3 regions of the Streptomyces sp. NPDC052301 genome follow, and region 3 is predicted to be linked to each of the others. Evidence: riboswitches for the same ligand, from Rfam matches in the RefSeq annotation. Region 3 holds a riboswitch; each other region holds the start of a gene.
The links. Region 3 has a riboswitch for cyclic di-AMP ahead of ACIHEJ_RS18190 (transglycosylase family protein). Riboswitches for the same ligand answer to the same signal wherever they lie in the genome.
Positions count from the first base shown of each region.

Region 1 (3,263 bases), on a different contig from region 3:
AGCCTGGAGGTCCCGGCCTCGCGCCTGGCCAAGGGCCTCGGCCTGCTCGCCGACGCGCTGCGCGCACCCGCCTTCGCCGAGAGCGAGGTCGAGCGGCTGGTCCGCAACCGTCTGGACGAGATCCCGCACGAGCTGGCCAACCCCTCCCGCCGTGCCGCCAAGGAGCTCTCCAAGGAGCTGTTCCCGGCGGCCTCGCGCATGTCGCGCCCGCGCCAGGGCACCGAGGAGACCGTCGAGAAGATCGACGCCGCCGCCGTACGCGCCTTCTACGACCGGTACGTCCGCCCCGCCACGGGCACGGTGGTCGTGGTCGGCGACCTCACCGGGATCGACCTGGACGAGCTGCTCGGCGACACCCTGGGCGCCTGGACCGGCACCCCGGGCGAGCCCCGTCCCGTGCCGCCGGTGACCGCCGACGACACCGGGCGCGTGGTCGTCGTGGACCGTCCCGGCGCCGTCCAGACGCAGCTGCTCATCGGCCGGGTCGGGCCGGACCGGCACGACCGCGTGTGGCCCGCCCAGGTGCTCGGCACCTACTGTCTCGGCGGCACCCTCACCTCCCGCCTGGACCGCGTGCTGCGCGAGGAGAAGGGCTACACCTACGGCGTGCGCGCGTTCGGGCAGGTCATGCGGTCCGCCCCGGACGGCACCGGCGCCTCGATGCTCGCCATCAGCGGCTCCGTGGACACCCCGAACACCGGCCCCGCGCTGGACGACCTGTGGAAGGTGCTCCGCACCCTCGCGGCGGAGGGACTGACCGACGCCGAGCGGGACGTCGCCGTGCAGAACCTGGTCGGCGTGGCGCCGCTCAAGTACGAGACCGCGGCGGCCGTCGCGAGCACCCTGGCCGACCAGGTCGAGCAGCACCTGCCCGACGACTTCCAGGCGACGCTGTACCAGCAGCTGGCGGCGACGGGCACCGTCGAGGCCACCGCGGCAGTGGTGAACGCCTTCCCGGTGGACCGCCTGGTGACCGTCCTCGTCGGTGACGCAGCCCAGATCAAGGCGCCGGTCGAGGCCCTCGGCATCGGCGAAGTCACCGTCGTGGCCGCCGAGTAGCGTTCGTGACCGCCGGGCAGCGACAGGCACGGCGGCACGCACGCACACGCCGTACGCGCGCGTGGGCCCTGACGACCTACGGGTCGTCAGGGCCCTTGTCGTTCCACTCGCTTCCTCAGATGCCCGATTTGAGGCGGAGGTTGCCTGTCTGTGCTGTGGGATGCGCTACAAAACACCCGTTGCGTTTGAGGTCCGAGAGCCGCCCCGCTTAGCGTCGTCCGGGCTGTTCGTCAGGCAGTGCGCCGCACCCGCGGCACCGGACAGTCATCGCCGAGTCCCCGTACGGCGCGAGCCAGGGGAGCCGGGGACCCACCGTCCCTGGGGTGAATCGGGCGCCCGCGCGGAAGCGGGGGAGCCCGTAGGAGACCTTCCTGCTCCGAACCCGTCAGCTAACCCGGTAGGCGAGAGGGAAGGAAAGGACCAGCCACTTCATGGCGTTCATGTGCGCCACCGGGAAGCACCGCAAGCCCGGTCGGGTCAAGCGCACCACCGCTCAGGCGGCCGGTGTCGCAGCCCTCACCACCACCGGTGTCATCGGCACCCTCGCCGCCTCCCCGGCCCTCGCCGCCGAGAACTCCGCGGAGCAGACCGGCCTCACCCCGGTGCTCACCGTGAGCGACAACATCGCCGAGCACATCGACGCGCAGGCCGCCGCCCAGAAGCAGGCCGCCGAGCAGAAGGCCGCCGAGGAGGCCGCCGCCAAGGCCGCCGCCGAGAAGGCCAAGCAGGAGCGCGAGGCCCGGGTCCGTGCCGCCCGCGAGGCCGAGCGCAAGCGGCTGAACACCTTCGTCCCGCCGATAGCGCACTCCTACGTCTCCACCGGCTACGAGGCCAGCAGCTCCCTGTGGTCCTCCGGCCACCACACGGGCATCGACTTCCACGCCGCCAGCGGCACGGCCGTCCATGCGGTCGGCACCGGCACCGTCGTCTCCACGGGCTGGGGCGGCGCGTACGGCAACCAGATCGTGATCCGGATGGCCGACGGCATGTACACCCAGTACGGCCACCTGTCCTCCATCGGCGTCACGGTGGGCCAGCAGGTCACCCCCGGCCAGCAGATCGGCCTGTCCGGCGCGACCGGCAACGTCACCGGCCCGCACCTGCACTTCGAGGCGCGTACGACGCCCGACTACGGCTCCGACGTCGACCCCGTCGCCTACCTCCGCAAGCACGGTGTGAACGTCTGACCGACCGGACGGCGATCCGCCTGTACCTCTCCGAAGCCCCGGCTCACCGAGCCGGGGCTTCCGCCGTATTTTCGCCCTCTCCGTCAGGCCCGGTGTCCAAAAAATATCCATGGATTACGGCCCGCCGTCGGAAATTCCGGCTCATTGCAATAGAGTCACAGAACACGCGTCCATCGTCGACGTTTCACGGGGATTAAGGCGGAGGTCGGTCATGCGTATTCCGGCGCACTCGGTGTGCACGGCGATCCGGGACGACATCGTCGCCGGTGTCCATGAGCGCGGCAGCCGCCTCACCGAGGAAGTCCTGGCCCGTCGCTACGGCGTCTCACGCGTCCCCGTCCGCGAGGCCCTGCGCACCCTGGAGGCCGAGGGCTTCGTGGTGACCCGCCGGCACGCGGGCGCGTGCGTGGCCGAGCCGACCGAGCACGAGGCCGCCGACCTGATGGAGATGCGCCTGCTCCTGGAGCCGCTCGGTGCCGCCCGGGCCGCGCAACGGCGCACCGAGGCCCATCTGAAGGTGCTGCGCGGACTGGTCCGGCTCGGCCAGGAGCGCGCCAGGAGCGGCAACAGCGCCGATCTGCGGGCGCTGGGCGGCTGGTTCCACGAGACGCTCGCCCAGGCCTCCGGCAGCCCGTCGCTGACAGCGATGCTCACCCAACTGCGTCACAAGATCGCCTGGATGTACGCGGTGGAGGCGCCGCCGAGCCCCGTGGAGTCCTGGGCGGAGCACGGCGCGATCGTGGACGCGGTGGCGCGCGGCGACGGCGAGCGCGCGCGGGCGGTCACGGCCGTGCACACCGAGCGGGCGGCGGCCGCGCACCGGCTGCGCTTCCGCCGGGCCGCGGAGCGTGTGAGGACTTCGCAACACGCCGTAAACACGTCGGGTGGGCGGCATTAACACCGGCACCGTATACAAAGAGAAGGTATTCGGCGGCCGGATATTTCGCCGCCCTTTTCCTGCTGCCGTGAATTCGGTGACCGCAGGCTCTGTCGGCCTGCCCGTCCGTGCTTAATTCA
Region 1 covers NZ_JBIUBE010000010.1:164,402-167,664, reverse strand. The annotation lists gene ACIHEJ_RS27425 (M16 family metallopeptidase) at 1-1,059, shown strand, start outside; cyclic di-AMP (ydaO/yuaA leader) riboswitch at 1,318-1,478, shown strand; gene ACIHEJ_RS27420 (M23 family metallopeptidase) at 1,491-2,246, shown strand; gene ACIHEJ_RS27415 (GntR family transcriptional regulator) at 2,458-3,144, shown strand.
Region 1: another riboswitch for cyclic di-AMP. It lies ahead of ACIHEJ_RS27420 (M23 family metallopeptidase); the one in region 3 lies ahead of ACIHEJ_RS18190 (transglycosylase family protein).

Region 2 (3,263 bases), on a different contig from region 3:
ATCTCCGGTACGACCGCCACCCCGAGGCCCGCGCTGACGAGCGCGCACACCACCGCGTACCCGGGAGTCGGCACCAGCAGCGCCGGTGTGGCGCCCGACGCGGCGAGCAGCGCCTCGATCTCCCGCCGGGCCGGATGCCGCGGCGCCATGCTGATCAGCGGCTGCCCGGCCAGCTCCGCCGGCGGCAGCCGGGACGACGACGTGCTCAGCGCGTGCCCGGGAGCGGTCACCAGCACCAGCTCCTCCACCAGCACCGGCTCCAGACGCACGGAGGACGGCACCGGGACGGGCTCGGCCGGGTGGTAGGTGTGCGTCAGCGCCAGGTCCACCTCGCCTGCCGCCACCGCGGTGACCCCGGACGGCGGGTCGTAGTCCGCCACCGACAGCGTCACGTCCGGATGTGCCCGGCGGAACGCGCTCAGCGCCGGCGGCAGCAGATGCACCCCCGCCGTCGGAAAGGTCCCGAGCCGCAGCGCGCCGCCGCTGAGTCCGGTGAGCCGGGACAGCTCGTGCCGGGCCTGCGCCAGTTCGTCGAGCACCCGGCGGGCCCGCGCCACCAGCACCTCGCCCGCCTCGGTCAGCCGGGCCCCGCGGTGGTGGCGGACGAGCAGCGCGGTGCCCGCCTCCCGCTCCAGCTTCGCCAACTGCTGGGAGAGCGCGGGCGGGGTGTAGCCGAGCCGGTCGGCGGCCCGGGTGATGGAGCCGGCCTCCGCGACGGCCACCAGTGCGGCCAGCCGGGTGGGGTCGTACATGGCATCAGCCTAAAGCAATGCTTAAGGCTCACGTAGATGATTCGAAATACCTGGTGAAGGCTCCCTCGCGGCAGGCTGGTCGCATGGACGGACAGCTCATCGCCTTCACCGGGATCGCCGCAGGACTCGTCGCCATGCCGGGCGCCGACTTCACCGTCGTGGTCCGCAACGCGCTGGTCTCCCGGCGGGCCGGCGCGGTCTGCGGGCTCGGGATCGCGGGCGGCCTCCTGGTGCACACCACCCTGGCGGTGGCCGGGGTCGCGGCCGTGCTGGTGGCCGTGCCCGCGCTGTTCCGGGCGCTGCAGCTGCTGGGCGGCGCCTATGTGCTGCAGCTCGGGGTGCGCACCCTGTGGGCGCTGCGGCGGCCCGCCCGGACGCCCGAGGAGAGCGCGGCCGCGACCGCGCACCCGCTGCGGCAGGGCTTCGTCACCAACGTACTCAACCCCAAGGCCTCGCTGACCTTCCTCAGCCTGCTGCCGCAGTTCGTGCCCGCGGGGAGCCATGCGCTGCCCCGGACGCTGCTGCTCGCGCTGATCGTGTGCGCGCTGGCCCTGGCGTGGTTCCAGGCGGTCGCCCTGCTGGTGGACCGGCTCGGCGGATGGCTGCGCCGGCCCCGGGCCGCCCGTGGGCTCCAGGCGGGCACCGGGGTGGCGCTGACGGCGCTGGGCGCGGCCCTGCTGCTGGAGCCGCTCCTGGCCTGACGCCGGGTCAGCTGACCCGGCCGTACCAGACGCTCTTGGTCCAGATCTTCTCGAGCCTGACCACGGAACCGGTCCTCGGGGCGTGCCAGATCTTGTTGTGGCCGGCGTAGATGCCGACGTGGTAGACGCTGGAACCCGAGTGGAAGAAGACCAGGTCACCGGCCTTGCGGTGGCCGGAGGAGATGTGGTGCGTCTTGTTGTACTGCTGGGCTGCGGTACGCGGCAGGGTCTTGCCCGCCTTCTTGAACGAGTAGAGCGTCAGTCCCGAGCAGTCGAACCGGCGCGGTCCGGTGGCTCCGTACTGGTACGGCGACCCCTTCTTGGAGGCCGCGACCTGGAGTGCTTTCGTCGCGAGCGTCGCGGCCGAGGCGTCGGTGGCGAGGCCCGGGACCGCGATGGAGCCGCCCACGGCGGCCAGGGTGAGGGCCGAGGCCGTACCGGCCCGGGCCATGAGCGACGGGACACGATTGAGCGCAGTCATGCGCAACCCTTCGTCAGCCGCCTGTGAAGGATGACCTGTCGGATTCGGGCTGGCGAAGTTGCCCGGCCGCGTTGCCGCGGCTTCACCCCAAGGATCGCTCGGAACCTCCGCCCGTCTGCCACGAGCAGACGAACATCCGTGCCGGCGACCCGTCTTGCCTGGGTCCTCCACTCCTGCCGATCCACTCCTGTCGACCGGTTATCCGAGCGGCGGCAGGACTCGGCGTCCGCCCGGATCGCCCCGCCGTTGTGGCGGGGGCTTGTCGTCAGACAGGGATCTTCACCTACAGCTGTCCGAAAATCCCAACGGAACCGGGGATTTGTGGCGTTACTCACCACTCACCCGTTCGGGTGGACAGGGCTGTGTTCGAGTCGCCGTCAGATGCCGGTCGTAGCCCCGGACCTGGGGCGGAACCACGATTCGCGGATCTCGGAACGGCGCGGAGCGCAACTCGGGAGGCCCGGAAAACGATCTGGAAGTACACCGGTCGGCGGTACGCCGTTCGGGCCGTTTCGTGTCCGGCCCGAACGGTTCGTGTCGACGCGGCGGACCCCCCGGGCCGGAGCGGCGTCCGGATCAGCCGACGCAGTCCGGCGGGAGCGCGACGCGCGCGGTCCGGCGTTCCCCGTCCAGCACCCGCAACGCCCGTGCCAGCGTGTCGCCGTGCAGCTCCGTCTCGCCCCGACGGTGCATCAGCGCGAGCGCGTCACGCAGCTCTGCCGCCTTGCGCACCAGGGCCTGGGCCGCGCGCAGGCCGGCATAGGTGTCCCCGTGCCGGGCCGGATTGATGCGGCCCAGCAGGTCGGCGGCCTCCAGGTAACGGTCGATCAGTTCCCCCTCGGCACGGGTCAGAGCGGGCAGCGGGGGCAGCTCGGGTGGCAGCATCGGCGGCTCACCTCGCGTCCCGCGCGCCGGGCACGCTCCGGCGGCTGGGCACGACGCCGTCCACCAGGCCGTAGGACAGCGCGCCGGACGCGTCCAGGACCAGGTCACGCTCCAGATCGCCGTGCACCTGGTCCGCCGTGCGCCCGGTGTGCCGCACCAGCATCTCCTCGGTCAGGGTGCGGGTGCGGACCAACTCCGCGGCCTGGATGACCAGGTCGCTGGGCTGGCCCTCCACCGGCTCCGGCAGCTGGGGCTGTTCGATCACCATGCGTGCGCCGGGCAGGGCGAACCGCTTGCCCGGTGTGCCGGCCGCGAGCAGCACCGCGGCCTGGGAGACGGCCTGGCCCAGGCAGTAGGTCTGCACGTCGCAGGTGACGTAGCGCATCGTGTCGTAGACGGCGGTGAGCGCGCTGAACGAGCCGCCCGGGCAGTTGATGTACAGCG
Region 2 covers NZ_JBIUBE010000002.1:678,376-681,638, reverse strand. The annotation lists gene ACIHEJ_RS06790 (LysR family transcriptional regulator) at 1-752, opposite strand, end outside; gene ACIHEJ_RS06785 (LysE family translocator) at 836-1,453, shown strand; gene ACIHEJ_RS06780 (C40 family peptidase) at 1,461-1,934, opposite strand; cyclic di-AMP (ydaO/yuaA leader) riboswitch at 1,937-2,075, opposite strand; gene ACIHEJ_RS06775 (hypothetical protein) at 2,511-2,819, opposite strand; gene ACIHEJ_RS06770 (ATP-dependent Clp protease proteolytic subunit) at 2,827-3,263, opposite strand, start outside.
Region 2: another riboswitch for cyclic di-AMP. It lies ahead of ACIHEJ_RS06780 (C40 family peptidase); the one in region 3 lies ahead of ACIHEJ_RS18190 (transglycosylase family protein).

Region 3 (3,263 bases):
GAGCGGGAGGTCGCTGGCCTCGGAGGCGGCGTGGGCGACGGCGAGCGAGACGCCGAGGATGGCGTTGGCGCCGAGGGAGCCCTTGTTGTCGGTGGCGTCCAGGTCGAACATGGCCTGGTCGATCAGGCGCTGCTCGGTGGCGTCGTAGCCGACCAGCTCCGGGCCGATCTGCTCGATGACGGCGAGGACGGCCTTCTCGACACCCTTGCCCTGGTAGCGGTTCGGGTCGCCGTCGCGGAGCTCGATGGCCTCGAAGGCGCCGGTGGAGGCGCCGGACGGGACGGCGGCACGACCCGTGCTGCCGTCGTCGAGGCCGACCTCGACCTCGACCGTGGGGTTGCCTCGGGAGTCCAGGATTTCCCGGGCTACGACGACGTCGATGGACGGCACGAGCATCTCCTTCTTGGGATGTGACGCTGGAAGTGCGGGGCGGTGCGCCTTGCGGCGGTGCCTTGCGACTAGAGCCTAACCGTCCGAGGGCCATCGGCCAGCCGACCGACCGGCCCGTGGACAGGGAAGGACAGAGAGACGGTACCCATTGTTCATGGACGGAACAAAGGGGCCCCCGGATGAGCCGCCGCTGAAGAATGGGCAAACAAAAACCCCGCCCCGGCGCGTACGGGGGAGACGCGCCGGGGCGGGGAGCCCGTGGGGGACGGGGGTGGCCCTCACGAGGCCTCCAGGTTGGGGGACGAGGCCGTGAGGGCCCCGGGGCAGGGCCGTGGGCCGCTCGTCACTTCAGGTGCAGCTGCTGGCCCGGGTAGATGAGGTTCGCGTCCTCGACGATGTCCTTGTTCAGCTCGAAGAGCTTCTTCCAGCCGCCCTGGACGTGGTGCTTCACGGCGATGGTGCTGAGGGTGTCGCCCTTGACCACCTTGTACTCGCCGTCGCCCTTCTTGACCTTCTTGCCGGTCGGGGTGGTGACGGTCTTGCTCGCCGACGGGGCCGTCCGCTCGGTGGAGCGGGTGGCGGCCTGCTGGTCGGTGGAGCGGGTGGTGCTGCTCGGCGCGGTGCTCTTCGAGGAGGTGCTGGGCGCGGAGCCGTTGTAGGCGGCGCCGGACAGGCCCGTGCCGCAGACCGGCCAGGCACCCTTGCCCTGCGCGGCGAGGACCTTCTCGGCGACGGTGATCTGCTGCGCCTTGGTGGCCTGGTCGGCCCGCGGGGCGTAGGCGGTGCCGCCGTACGCGGCCCAGGTGGAGGCGGAGAACTGCAGACCGCCGTAGTAGCCGTTGCCGGTGTTGATGGACCAGTTGCCGCCGGACTCGCACCGGGCGACCGCGTCCCACTCGGAGGCGGTGGCGGCGGAGGCGTTGCCGGCCGCCATCAGCGGGGCGGCGACGGCGGCGCCGGTGACACCGGCCAGCGCGACGGCGCGGACGGCCTTGGACGGACGACGGTGCTTGCCCTTGCCGGAAAACAGCATGGATCGATCCCCTCACCGACGCCTGCGAGGTGAGCTGTCGGGTTCGGGCCGGTTGAGTTGCCCGGCCGCGCTCCCGCTCTCGCGAGGCGCGGCTTCACCCCTAGCCGGAACCAGCTCAACTGCTGGGCCCGGCGCCTACCTTGGGTCCCCCGCTCCTGCCTACGGCGCTTGACGCGACGACTGTTCCCGGGCAGCCGCTGGCAGGATTCGGCGTTGCGGCAGCCGGGGCTCGCGGTGACGAGCGGCCTCGACCGTAGACAGGCGATCGACGGAAATTCAAAGACGATCAGGGCTTCTGAGACTCATCCCACACTTTCACCAAACCGGACATCAGTGACCAAGTGGGACGTCAACTCCCCCCGCTTTTCGCCCGATCAGGACCCGACTTCCAGGGTCTGACCGGCGGCGATACGGTCCGGGTCGGCACCGATGGCCTTCTTGTTGTGGGCGTAGAGCGCGCGCCATCCGCCGTCGACGTCAAGGGAGTCGGCGATGGAGGCGAGGGAGTCGCCCTCGCGGACCGTGTAGGTGTCCGGCCGACGGGACGCGTGACGACCAGAAGAGGGGTCCTCCTGACCGTTTGTCACGCTTTCGTCCGCACTCTCGCCCCGGTGGCGGCCACCACTGCCGAGAGCACCGGTGTCGACGAGACTCCAGGAGCCGGTGGGCTGCTGGGAATTGTCCGATTCGTCGTTACCGGGATCGACCGTGGGGGAGCTTTCGGCCCCCTGCGGGTTCCCGGTGCCCTTTGAGGTGGACTTGTCGGACTTGGGCGTGTCGGTGCCGTGCGAGCCGCTGGAGGTGCCGGGGTCCGTGGCGGCGTCCCCGCCCTGGCCGGGAGTCGGCGTGGCGCTCGAGTCGGAGGAGTCCTCGGAGTGCGAGGAGCCCTGCGAGGAGCCGGAGTTGGAGTCGGAACGGGAAGGGGACGAGGAGCCCGGATCCGGCAGACCGGACGAGTCGGAGTTCCCGGCGGAGCCGGAGGAGTCACCGGCACCGCCGGTGTCCCCGGAGCCCCCGACGCCGGTGTCGACGTCGACCGGCCCGGAGTCCGAGGTCAGCCCGGCGAGCAGGGCGCAGGTCGCCCAGGGCTTGGTGCCCTGGTCGGCGACGATCTTCTCGGCCACGGCGATCTGCTGCGACCGGCTGGCCCGGTCGGCGCTCTCGGCGTACTGGGTGCCGCCGTACTTGTCCCAGTCGGCCTGCGAGATCTGCAGACCGCCGTAGTAGCCGTTGCCGGTGTCGGCGCTCCAGGAGCCGCCGCTCTCGCACTCGGCCACCTTGTCCCATGTGGTGCCGTCGGCCGCGTTGGCACTCGCGGCGCCGAGGAGCGGGATGGCGATGGCGGAGCCGGTCACGCCGGCCGCGACGAGGAGTGCCGGAGCCTGACGGGGGCGACGGTGACGACCGTTCCCGGAGAGCATGCGGAAACCTTTCGTGCGACGGCAGGACGGCGCGACGGATGATGCCTGCGCCGCGCTGATGGGTGAACGTATCGGCACACGATCACTTGTCACAAGTTCATGCCGCACAGATCACGTGAAGATCACAGAGCTGAACGTCCGGCGTGTCTACGCTCGTACCCCTCTGTCGGGGGCCGGAGCGAACTCCACGGGCAGGGTGCGCAGGCCCCGCATGATGAGGCCGCCGCGCCAGCGCAGCTCGGCCGGATCGACGGCGAGCCGCAGGTCGGGCAGGCGGGTGAGCAGGGTGGCGAGCGCGGTCTGGCCCTCCAGCCGCGCGAGCGGCGCGCCGAGGCAGTAGTGGATGCCGTGGCCGTACCCGAGGTGCTGGTTGTCCCGACGGCCGAGGTCGAGGACGTCCGGGTCGGCGAACCGCGCCG
Region 3 covers NZ_JBIUBE010000006.1:105,383-108,645, forward strand. The annotation lists gene eno (phosphopyruvate hydratase) at 1-396, opposite strand, end outside; gene ACIHEJ_RS18190 (transglycosylase family protein) at 734-1,423, opposite strand; cyclic di-AMP (ydaO/yuaA leader) riboswitch at 1,428-1,600, opposite strand; gene ACIHEJ_RS18195 (transglycosylase family protein) at 1,798-2,844, opposite strand; gene ACIHEJ_RS18200 (cytochrome P450) at 2,992-3,263, opposite strand, start outside.